2 regions of the Cellulomonas sp. Y8 genome follow, and region 2 is predicted to be linked to the other one. Evidence: riboswitches for the same ligand, from Rfam matches in the RefSeq annotation. Region 2 holds a riboswitch; the other holds the start of a gene.
The links. A riboswitch is a leader RNA that binds a small molecule or an ion and turns the genes downstream of it on or off. The one in region 2 is predicted to bind thiamine pyrophosphate.
Positions count from the first base shown of each region.

Region 1: it holds a riboswitch for thiamine pyrophosphate, as region 2 does, so the genes downstream of both, FKM96_RS10815 (thiamine ABC transporter substrate binding subunit) here and FKM96_RS15670 (YkoF family thiamine/hydroxymethylpyrimidine-binding protein) in region 2, are expected to answer to the same signal.

Region 1 is NZ_CP041203.1:2,377,236-2,381,284, reverse strand. It holds gene FKM96_RS10820 (iron ABC transporter permease) at 1-733, opposite strand, end outside; gene FKM96_RS10815 (thiamine ABC transporter substrate binding subunit) at 749-1,861, opposite strand; TPP riboswitch at 1,935-2,068, opposite strand; gene FKM96_RS10810 (DUF4235 domain-containing protein) at 2,182-2,466, shown strand; gene FKM96_RS10805 (class I SAM-dependent methyltransferase) at 2,619-3,356, shown strand; gene mnhG (monovalent cation/H(+) antiporter subunit G) at 3,364-3,768, opposite strand; gene FKM96_RS21545 (monovalent cation/H+ antiporter complex subunit F) at 3,765-4,049, opposite strand, start outside.
Region 2 is NZ_CP041203.1:3,455,817-3,459,865, forward strand. It holds gene FKM96_RS15650 (YafY family protein) at 1-193, opposite strand, end outside; gene FKM96_RS15655 (ABC transporter ATP-binding protein) at 280-1,272, shown strand; gene FKM96_RS15660 (ABC transporter permease) at 1,269-2,090, shown strand; gene ybaK (Cys-tRNA(Pro) deacylase) at 2,120-2,617, opposite strand; TPP riboswitch at 2,664-2,772, shown strand; gene FKM96_RS15670 (YkoF family thiamine/hydroxymethylpyrimidine-binding protein) at 2,828-3,490, shown strand; gene FKM96_RS15675 (ECF transporter S component) at 3,483-4,049, shown strand, end outside.

The sequences.
Region 1 (4,049 bases), 1.1 Mb from region 2:
ACGCGGTCGCGCAGAACAGGAAGACCAGCGACGCCGCCGACACGATCGCGGGCGTCAGCGCCGGCAGCGTCACCGTCCAGAACGCCCGGGCCGGCGACGCGCCGAGCGAACGCGCGGCCTGCTCGGGGCGCGGGTCGAGCCGCTGCCAGAGCCCGCCGACCGTCCGCACCACGACGGCGTAGTTGAAGAACACCAGCGCCGCGACGATCGCCGCGAACGTGCCGTCCAGGTGCAGGAAGCCGAGCGGTCCGTTCTCCCGGAGCAGCGCGCGGAACGCCACGCCGACCACCACGGTCGGCAGCACGAACGGCACGGTCACGAACGCCCGGAGCGCGCCCACCCCGCGGAACCGGCACCGGTACAGCACGTACGCGCCGGGCACGCCGAGCAGCACGGACAGCACCGTGCCGATCGCGCCCTGGGCCAGGGTCAGCCCGACGATCCGCCAGGTCCGCGGCCGGGAGAACACGTCCGCGAACCCGGACAGGTCCAGCGCGCCGTCCGGCAGGAAGCCCCGCCCGACCAGCGACAGCACGGGCCACGCGAAGAACGTGCCGAGGAACACCAGGGGCACGGCGGCGGCGAGCGCCCACGACCCGGCCCGGCCGAGCGCCCAGGCGCGGGAGGGCGCACGCAGCGGCGGCCGACCCGGCGCACCGCCGGCGGCGCCCGGGCGCGCGGGCACCCCCGGCCGGCCGGTGCCGGTCGGGGGCGTCCGCGTCGCGGTGCTCATCGGGTCAGCCGCGCCTCAGCCGACGACCAGGTCGGTCCACTCGCGGACCCAGGTGTCGCGGTTCGCCGCGATGTCGTCGAGCGGCACCTCGTACGGCGCGTCCGACAGCGGCGCCCACTGCGCCCACGCCTCCGGCAGGTCGACGGCCGTGCTCACCGGGTACATGTACATGGACCCGGGGATGTCGGCCTGGACCGCGTCGGACAGCAGCCAGTCGACCAGCTGCTGCGCGCCCTCGGGGTTCTGCGCCCCGGCCAGCACGCCCGCGTACTCGACCTGCCGGAAGCAGGTGCCGAGCAGCGCGCCGGTCGTCGGCTCGCCGCCGCCCTCCGGGATCGTCTCGGGCGGGCTCGACGCGTAGGAGAGCGCGATCGGCCGCGGGCCGCCGCCCCCGCCGCCGGAGAAGTCCGTGTAGTAGGCGTCGGACCAGCCCTCGGCGACCTTCAGCCCGTTGGCCGTCAGGTCCGTCCAGTACTGCTGCCAGCCGTCCTCGCCGAACGCGCCGACGGTCGCCAGCAGGAACGCGAGGCCCGGGCTGCTGGTCGCCGCGTTGGTGACGACCGTCAGGTCCTTGTACTGCGGGTCGGTGAGGTCCTCGAGCGACGTCGGCTCCGCGATCCCCCGCTCGGCGAACCAGGCGTGGTCGACGTTCAGGCAGACGTCGCCCGTGTCGACGGCGGTGAGCGAGTGCGACGCGTCGGGCGCGTACTGCTCGGCGTCGGCCGCGGCGGGGGCCTGCGACTGGTACGGCTCCAGCACGCCCTCGTCGATCGCCCGCGACGCGAAGGTGTTGTCGATGCCGTAGACCACGTCGCCGAGGGGGGCGTCCTTGGTCAGGATCAGCTGGTTGACCAGCGCCCCGCCGTCGCCGGGCGCGACCTGCTTCACCGTCAGCCCGGTCTCGGCCTCGAACTGCTCCAGCAGGCCGTCGCTCACGTGGAACGAGTCGTGCGTGACCAGCGTGACGGTCCCGGACGTGTCGCCCGTGCCGGAGCCGGACGCCGCGTCCGAGCCCGAGCCCGACCCCGTGACGGAGCAGGCCGTCAGCGCCAGGACGCCGGCGACCGCGGCCAGGCCGGCCGTGGTGGTCCGCCGGGGTGCCCGGCGGCGTGCGCGCGTGCGCGCCATGGTGGTTCCTCCTCGATGTGCACCGAGGGGGCCGCACCGCGTCGGCGCGCCCCGGGGAGCACGACGGCACGGGGCGACTGAGATCCCGACTCCCTACGCCGGTGCTAACCGGATCAGGTGCGAGGGTCTGCGGATTCCGTCCGCACTCTCAGCGTCGGTCGGGCCGCGGTGTCACGCACGGCCCGGGACGCTCCCCTGTCGTTCGGGGCCGACCCTACACCGGCGCGGCGCGCCCCCGGCCCGGCACCGGCTGACCTGCGGTGCGGCACCGGCGGCGCTAGCGTGGGGCGGAGCACAGCCGTCCCGACGCAGGAGGTCCCGTGGCCGACGAAGAGACCCAGTCCACGTTCGCGAAGATCACCGGCCTGGTGGTCGCGGGCGCCGTCGCCTGGGCTGCCGGCAAGGCGGTGGACGCGGCGTGGAAGGCGGCGTCCGGGCACAAGCCGCCGAAGCCCGAGGACGACGACGACCCGCGCATCGCCGAGGTCGTCGCGGCCGCCGCGATCACCGCCGCCGCCGTCACGGTCGCTCGGGTGTTCGCGACCCGCGGCACGAAGAAGTTCGTCGAGCGGGTGGACAAGAACCGCCGCCTGCCGAAGGCCTGACCGCCCGCACGTCGACGGCCGGAGGTCCCGCCCGCGGGGCCCCGGCGCGGCCTAGCCTGAGCACCCCGTCCACCGACGAAGGTGCAGGTCAGCCGTGCCTCAGACTCCCGCGCAGCCCTCCCCCCCGACCCGCCGTCGGCGCCGGCCGCTCCGTGCACACCGTCGACGACGTCCTGGCCCTGATGGACCTGCTGTTCGCCGAGCGCGCCGACCGCTGGACGGACCGGGGCGGCGCCGACTTCTGGGACGGGTTCTACGCCGACCGCGACCGCCCCGTGCCGTTCTTCCGGTGGGCGCCGGACGAGAGCCTGGTCGCCTGGGCCGCCGACGGCCGCCTGCCGCTCGGCCCCGGCACCCGCGTGCTCGAGCTCGGCTGCGGCCCCGGCCGGAACGCCGTCTGGCTCGCGCAGCAGGGGTGCGCCGTCGACGCGCTGGACCTGTCCGCGACGGCCGTCGCGTGGGGCCGGGAGCGGGCCGCCGAGGCCGGGGTGGACGTGCGGTTCGCCCGCGCCGACATCTTCCGGTGGCAGCCGCCCGCCGAGCCCTACGACCTGGTCTACGACTCCGGCTGCTTCCACCACCTGCCGCCGCACCGCCGGGTGTCGTACCGCGCGCTGCTCGAGCGCACGGTCCGGCCCGGCGGCCGGTTCGGGATCGCGTGCTTCGCGGCGGCCGACGACGGCCACGACGACCGCGGCGGCACCGGGGCCGACGACGTCGACCTGTACCGCGAGGGCGGCCTGGGCGGCGGGCTGGCCTACGCCGCCGACGACCTGCGCCGGGCGTTCGGCTGGCTCGACGAGGTGGAGCTGCGCCGGATGCGCCCGGCCGTCGACGGGGGCGACGCCTTCGGCGAGGACTTCCTCTGGGCAGGGCTGTTCCGCCGCTGACGCCCCGTCAGCCCCGGTCGCCCGAGCCCGGCGCGTCCTCGGGAGGCGTGCCGCGCAGCGTGGCCTGGTCCTGCGCCTCGGTGAGCTCGTCGACGACCAGCAGGTCCCGGCGCACCTTGCCCGTGCGGTAGCCCGCGCGGCCGACCAGGTGCGCCGCCACCGGCGCGGTCAGCATCTGGAACAGGGCCACCAGCACCAGCGCCCACACCGCCCCGCCGGAGCGCAGCCGGAGCGACAGCCCGATCAGCACCAGGATCAGTCCGAGCACCTGCGGCTTCGTCCCCGCGTGCATCCTCGACAGCAGGTCGGGGAACCGCAGGACGCCCACGCCGGCGGCGAGGGCGAGCAGCGCCCCGCCGATCAGGCAGATCGAGGCCACGACGTCGGCGACCACGTCCCAGTCCCAGCTCATCGGTCGCTCCCCTCGTCGCGCGCGCCGCGGGCGGCGGCGTCCTGGTCGGCGGCCGCGTCGTCGGCCTCGAGGTCGTCCCCCCGGTGCTCACCGGGTCCGTGCTCGTCCACGTGCGGCTCGTCGCCGTGGTCGCGCCGGTCCTCGTCGGCCACCACCTCGGCACGGTGGGCCTCGTCGCCGTGCGCGGCGTGCTCGGCGCGGACCTCCTCGGGGTCCGACGCGGGGCGCGGCGCGTCGGTCGCGGCCCCCTCGGCCTCGCGGGCCCGGCGCGCGCGGCGGGC
Region 2 (4,049 bases):
TGGTGGCGTGCACCGGGTAGCCGAGGGCGCGCAGCCGGTCGACGTCCCGGCGGACCGTCCGCGGGCTGACGCCGAGGCGGCCCGCGAGCACGTCGCCCGGCCAGTCGCGCCGGGTCTGCAGCAGGGACAGCAGGGCGAGCAGCCGCGACGACGGCGTCGCCGGGGCGTCGGCCAGGTCGGGGAGCGCGGTCATGCCGCACAGTCTGCTCCAGGTAGCGGACAGGACCTGACCGCTACCCGCGCCACGGTGGTGCCATGACCAGCAGAGGGGAACCCGCCATGATCCGCACCAGGGGACTGACCAAGGACTTCGCCGGGGGCAAGGGGCCGACCGTGCACGCCGTGCGCGGCCTGGACCTCGACATCGCGCCGGGGGAGCTCGTCGCCGTGCTGGGCCCGAACGGGGCCGGCAAGACCACGACCATCCGGATGCTCACCACGCTGATCGCACCGACCTCGGGCACCGCCGAGGTCGCGGGGGCGGACGTCGCCCGCGAGCCCGGCACCGTGCGCCGCCGGATCGGCTACGTCGGCCAGGGCAACGGCGCGGGCCACGCGCAGCGCGCGGCAGACGAGCTCGTCGTGCAGGGCACCATCTACGGGCTGGACCGCCGGGACGCGCGCCGCCGGGCCGCCGAGCTCATGGACCAGCTGGACCTGGAGCCGCTCGCCCGCCGCAAGGTGTCCGACCTGTCCGGCGGGCAGCGTCGCCGGCTCGACGTCGCGCTCGGCCTGGTGCACGCGCCCCGGCTGCTGTTCCTGGACGAGCCGTCGACGGGCCTCGACCCGCACAACCGGGCCAACCTGTGGGAGCACATCCTCCGGCTGCGGGAGCGGCACGCGATGACGGTCGTGCTCACCACGCACTACCTGGACGAGGCCGACCAGATGGCCGAGCGGGTGGTCGTCGTGGACGAGGGCCGGGTGATCGCGGACGACACCGCCGCGGCGCTCAAGCACACGCTCGCGGGGGACCGGCTGGTGCTGGCGGTCGCCGACCCCGCGGACGCGCCGGCGCTCGCGGAGGTCGCCGCCCGGGCGCCCGGCGCCCGCGACGTCGAGGTGGACGGGGCCGAGGTCCGCGCCCGCGTCGCCGACGCCCCCACCGCGCTGCCCGCTGTGCTCGCCGCCGCCGGCGCGCGCGGCCTCGCCGTCGCCCGGGCCGAGGGCCACCAGCCCACGCTCGACGACGTCTTCCTGACCCTCACCGGCCGCAGCCTCCGCGAGGAGGGGGCCGCGCGCTCGACCGACCCCGTGGAGGTGGCGGCATGACCGCGACGACCGCTCCGACCCTGCCCACCGAGACCCTGCCCGCGCGCGAGGCGACCCGGTCCTGGTGGGGCGACGCCTGGCTCGTGATGACCCGCGAGCTGCTGCCGACCGTGCGCGACCCGTTCTCCGTCGTGTTCGGGCTGATCCAGCCCGTCGTGTTCCTCGGCCTGTTCGGGCCGCTGCTGGCCGGGTCCGTCGGCGACGGGCTGCCCGGCGGGGACGTCTGGGCCTGGTTCGTGCCCGGGATCCTCGTGATGACGACGCTGTTCGGGACGTCGACGACCGGGGCGAACCTGCTGTTCGAGATGCAGACCGGCGCCCACGAGCGGCTGCTGGTCACCCCGCTGGCCCGGTCGGCGCAGCTGGTCGGCCGGTCCTGGAAGGAGATGGTGCCGATCGTGGCGCAGTCGGTCGTCGTCGTGGCGGTGATGCTGCCGTTCGGGTTCTCGTTCAGCCCGGCCGGCGCGCTGCTGGGGCTGGTGCTGCTCGCGGTGTTCGGCGTCGGGATCGGGTCGCTGTCCTACGCGCTCGCGATCGCGGTCCGGAAGCAGGACTGGATGTTCTGGGCCGTGCAGCAGACCCTGCTGTTCCCGCTGCTCATCCTGTCCGGGATGCTGCTGCCGCTGGAGACGGGGCCGCAGTGGATGCAGGCCGCGGCGGACGTGAACCCGCTGCGGTACGTCGTGGACGCCGAGCGCGCGCTGTTCGCCGGGGACCTGGCGTCCTCGACGGTCGCGTGGGGCGCGGTGGCGGCGGTGCTGACCGCCGGCCTCGGGCTGCTCGTGGGGGTGCGGACGCTGGCGCGGAGCGCGCGGTAGCGGCGGTCCGGTGGCGGACGCGCGGGCGGTCAGCCGCGCGCGATGTCCGCCACCGTGGCCGAGGTGAGCCGGATCAGGTCGTCCGGGGCCAGCTCGACGTCGAGGCCCCGGCGGCCGCCCGACACGAACACCGTGTCGAACAGCTGCACGGTCTCGTCGACGACGGTCGGGTGCGCGGTCTTCTGGCCGAGCGGGGAGATGCCGCCGACCACGTACCCCGTGGCGCGCTCCGCCGCGGCGGGGTCGGCCATCACGGCCTTCTTGCCGCCGACCGCGTGGGCCAGCGCCTTGAGGTCGAGCTTCCCCGCGACGGGCACCACCGCGACGGTGAGCGTCCCGTCGACCGACGCCATCAGGGTCTTGTAGACCTGCTCGGAGTCGATGCCGAGCACCTCGGCGGCCTCCAGGCCGTAGCCGACCGTGCTGCGGGGGTCGTGGTCGTACGCGTGCGCCGTGTGCGGGACCCCGGCGGCGGCCAGCGCGACCAGCGCGGGCGTCCCAGACGGCGCGTTCTTGGACCTGCTCACGGGGTCAGCCTAGGACGCCGCCCGGGCGTCCCGGGGCTGCTAGCGTGCGGGTGAGCACGGGAGTCCGGTGAGCCGGGCTGAGAGGGAGTACTCGAACTCCGACCGTAGAACCTGATCTGGATCATGCCAGCGCAGGGAGCGACATCTCGCAGGATGCCGGGCACCCGTCCGCCGTCCTCCCGTGCTGATCCGACCAGCACAGGAGGACGCATGATCCCGACACCGCCGTCGACGCCCGCCCGGCCCGCGGAGGCCGCCGACCTGGTGGCCGACCCGCTCCGGTTCGGGGTCGGCGCCCGCGTCACCGTCGCGGTGATGTCCGACCGGTACGCCGAGACGATCCTCGGCGTGCTCGGCTCCGTGGCCACGGACGGCCTGGTCGTGCAGACCGGCGACGTGAGCACCTACGTCGGCGGCGCCGAGGCGGACCTGCTCCGGTACGTCACGGACCTCGTCGACGCGGTGGCCGCCACCGGCGAGCACGCGGCGGTCACGCTGCACCTGTCCCGCGGCTGCCCCGGCGAGGTGCGGTGCGCGCTGCCCGGAGGTGCGGGCCCGCGCGCGGTCGCGCTGCCGCCGGGCCGGCGCACCGGCCGGTCGGGCGCGGCCGAGTGGGCGCTGTACCCGCTCGCGGACGACGTCCGGGCCGGGGTGGAGCCCGATCACATGCGCGACATCGAGGCGGCGATCGAGCTGGCGCGGGGGAACGGGACCTTCCGCGGCTCCGAGCACTTCGTCACGCGGCTGGAGGGCGACGTGGGCGCGCTCGTGGAGACCGTCGTCGGCGCGTGGGCGCGGGTCGGCCGCAGCGTCCAGCACGTCACCAGCCACGTCACCTTCTCGCTCAACAGCCCGACCCGGTCCCGTGGCTGAGCGCGTCCCGGGCGGGCGGCTGCGCGAGCCGCTCGCGCTGAAGGGCATCGTGCTCATGGTCGTCCTCGGGGTGGTCTTCGGGTTCCTGTACTGGGCGCTGGTCCAGGCGTGGAACGGGCTCGCGGTGCTGATGGGTCCCGCGGGCGACCTCGCGCAGCACGTGCTGCTCGGCGGCTGGCTGCTGGTGGCGCCGATCGCGGTCGCGATCATCCGGCGGCCCGGCGTCGGCGTGCTCGCCGAGGTGCTGGCCTCCGTGGTCGAGGTGGTGTTCCTCGGGTCGCCGGTCGGGCCGCTGCTGGTCGTCGCCGCGCTGCTCCAGGGCCTCGGCAGCGAGATCCCGTTCGCGCTCGGGCGGTACCGGCGGTTCGGCTGGACCCGGTTCGCCGTCTCGGGGCTGCTCGGCGCGACGCTCGTGTTCGGGTGGTCGGCGTTCCGGTTCGGCTGGTACGGGCAGGACGTGCTCGTCCTGCGGTTCGTGCTGCAGGCCGCGTCGGGCGTCGTCCTCGGCGGGCTGCTGGCGAAGGTGGTCGTCGACGCCCTGCACCGCACCGGGGTGCTG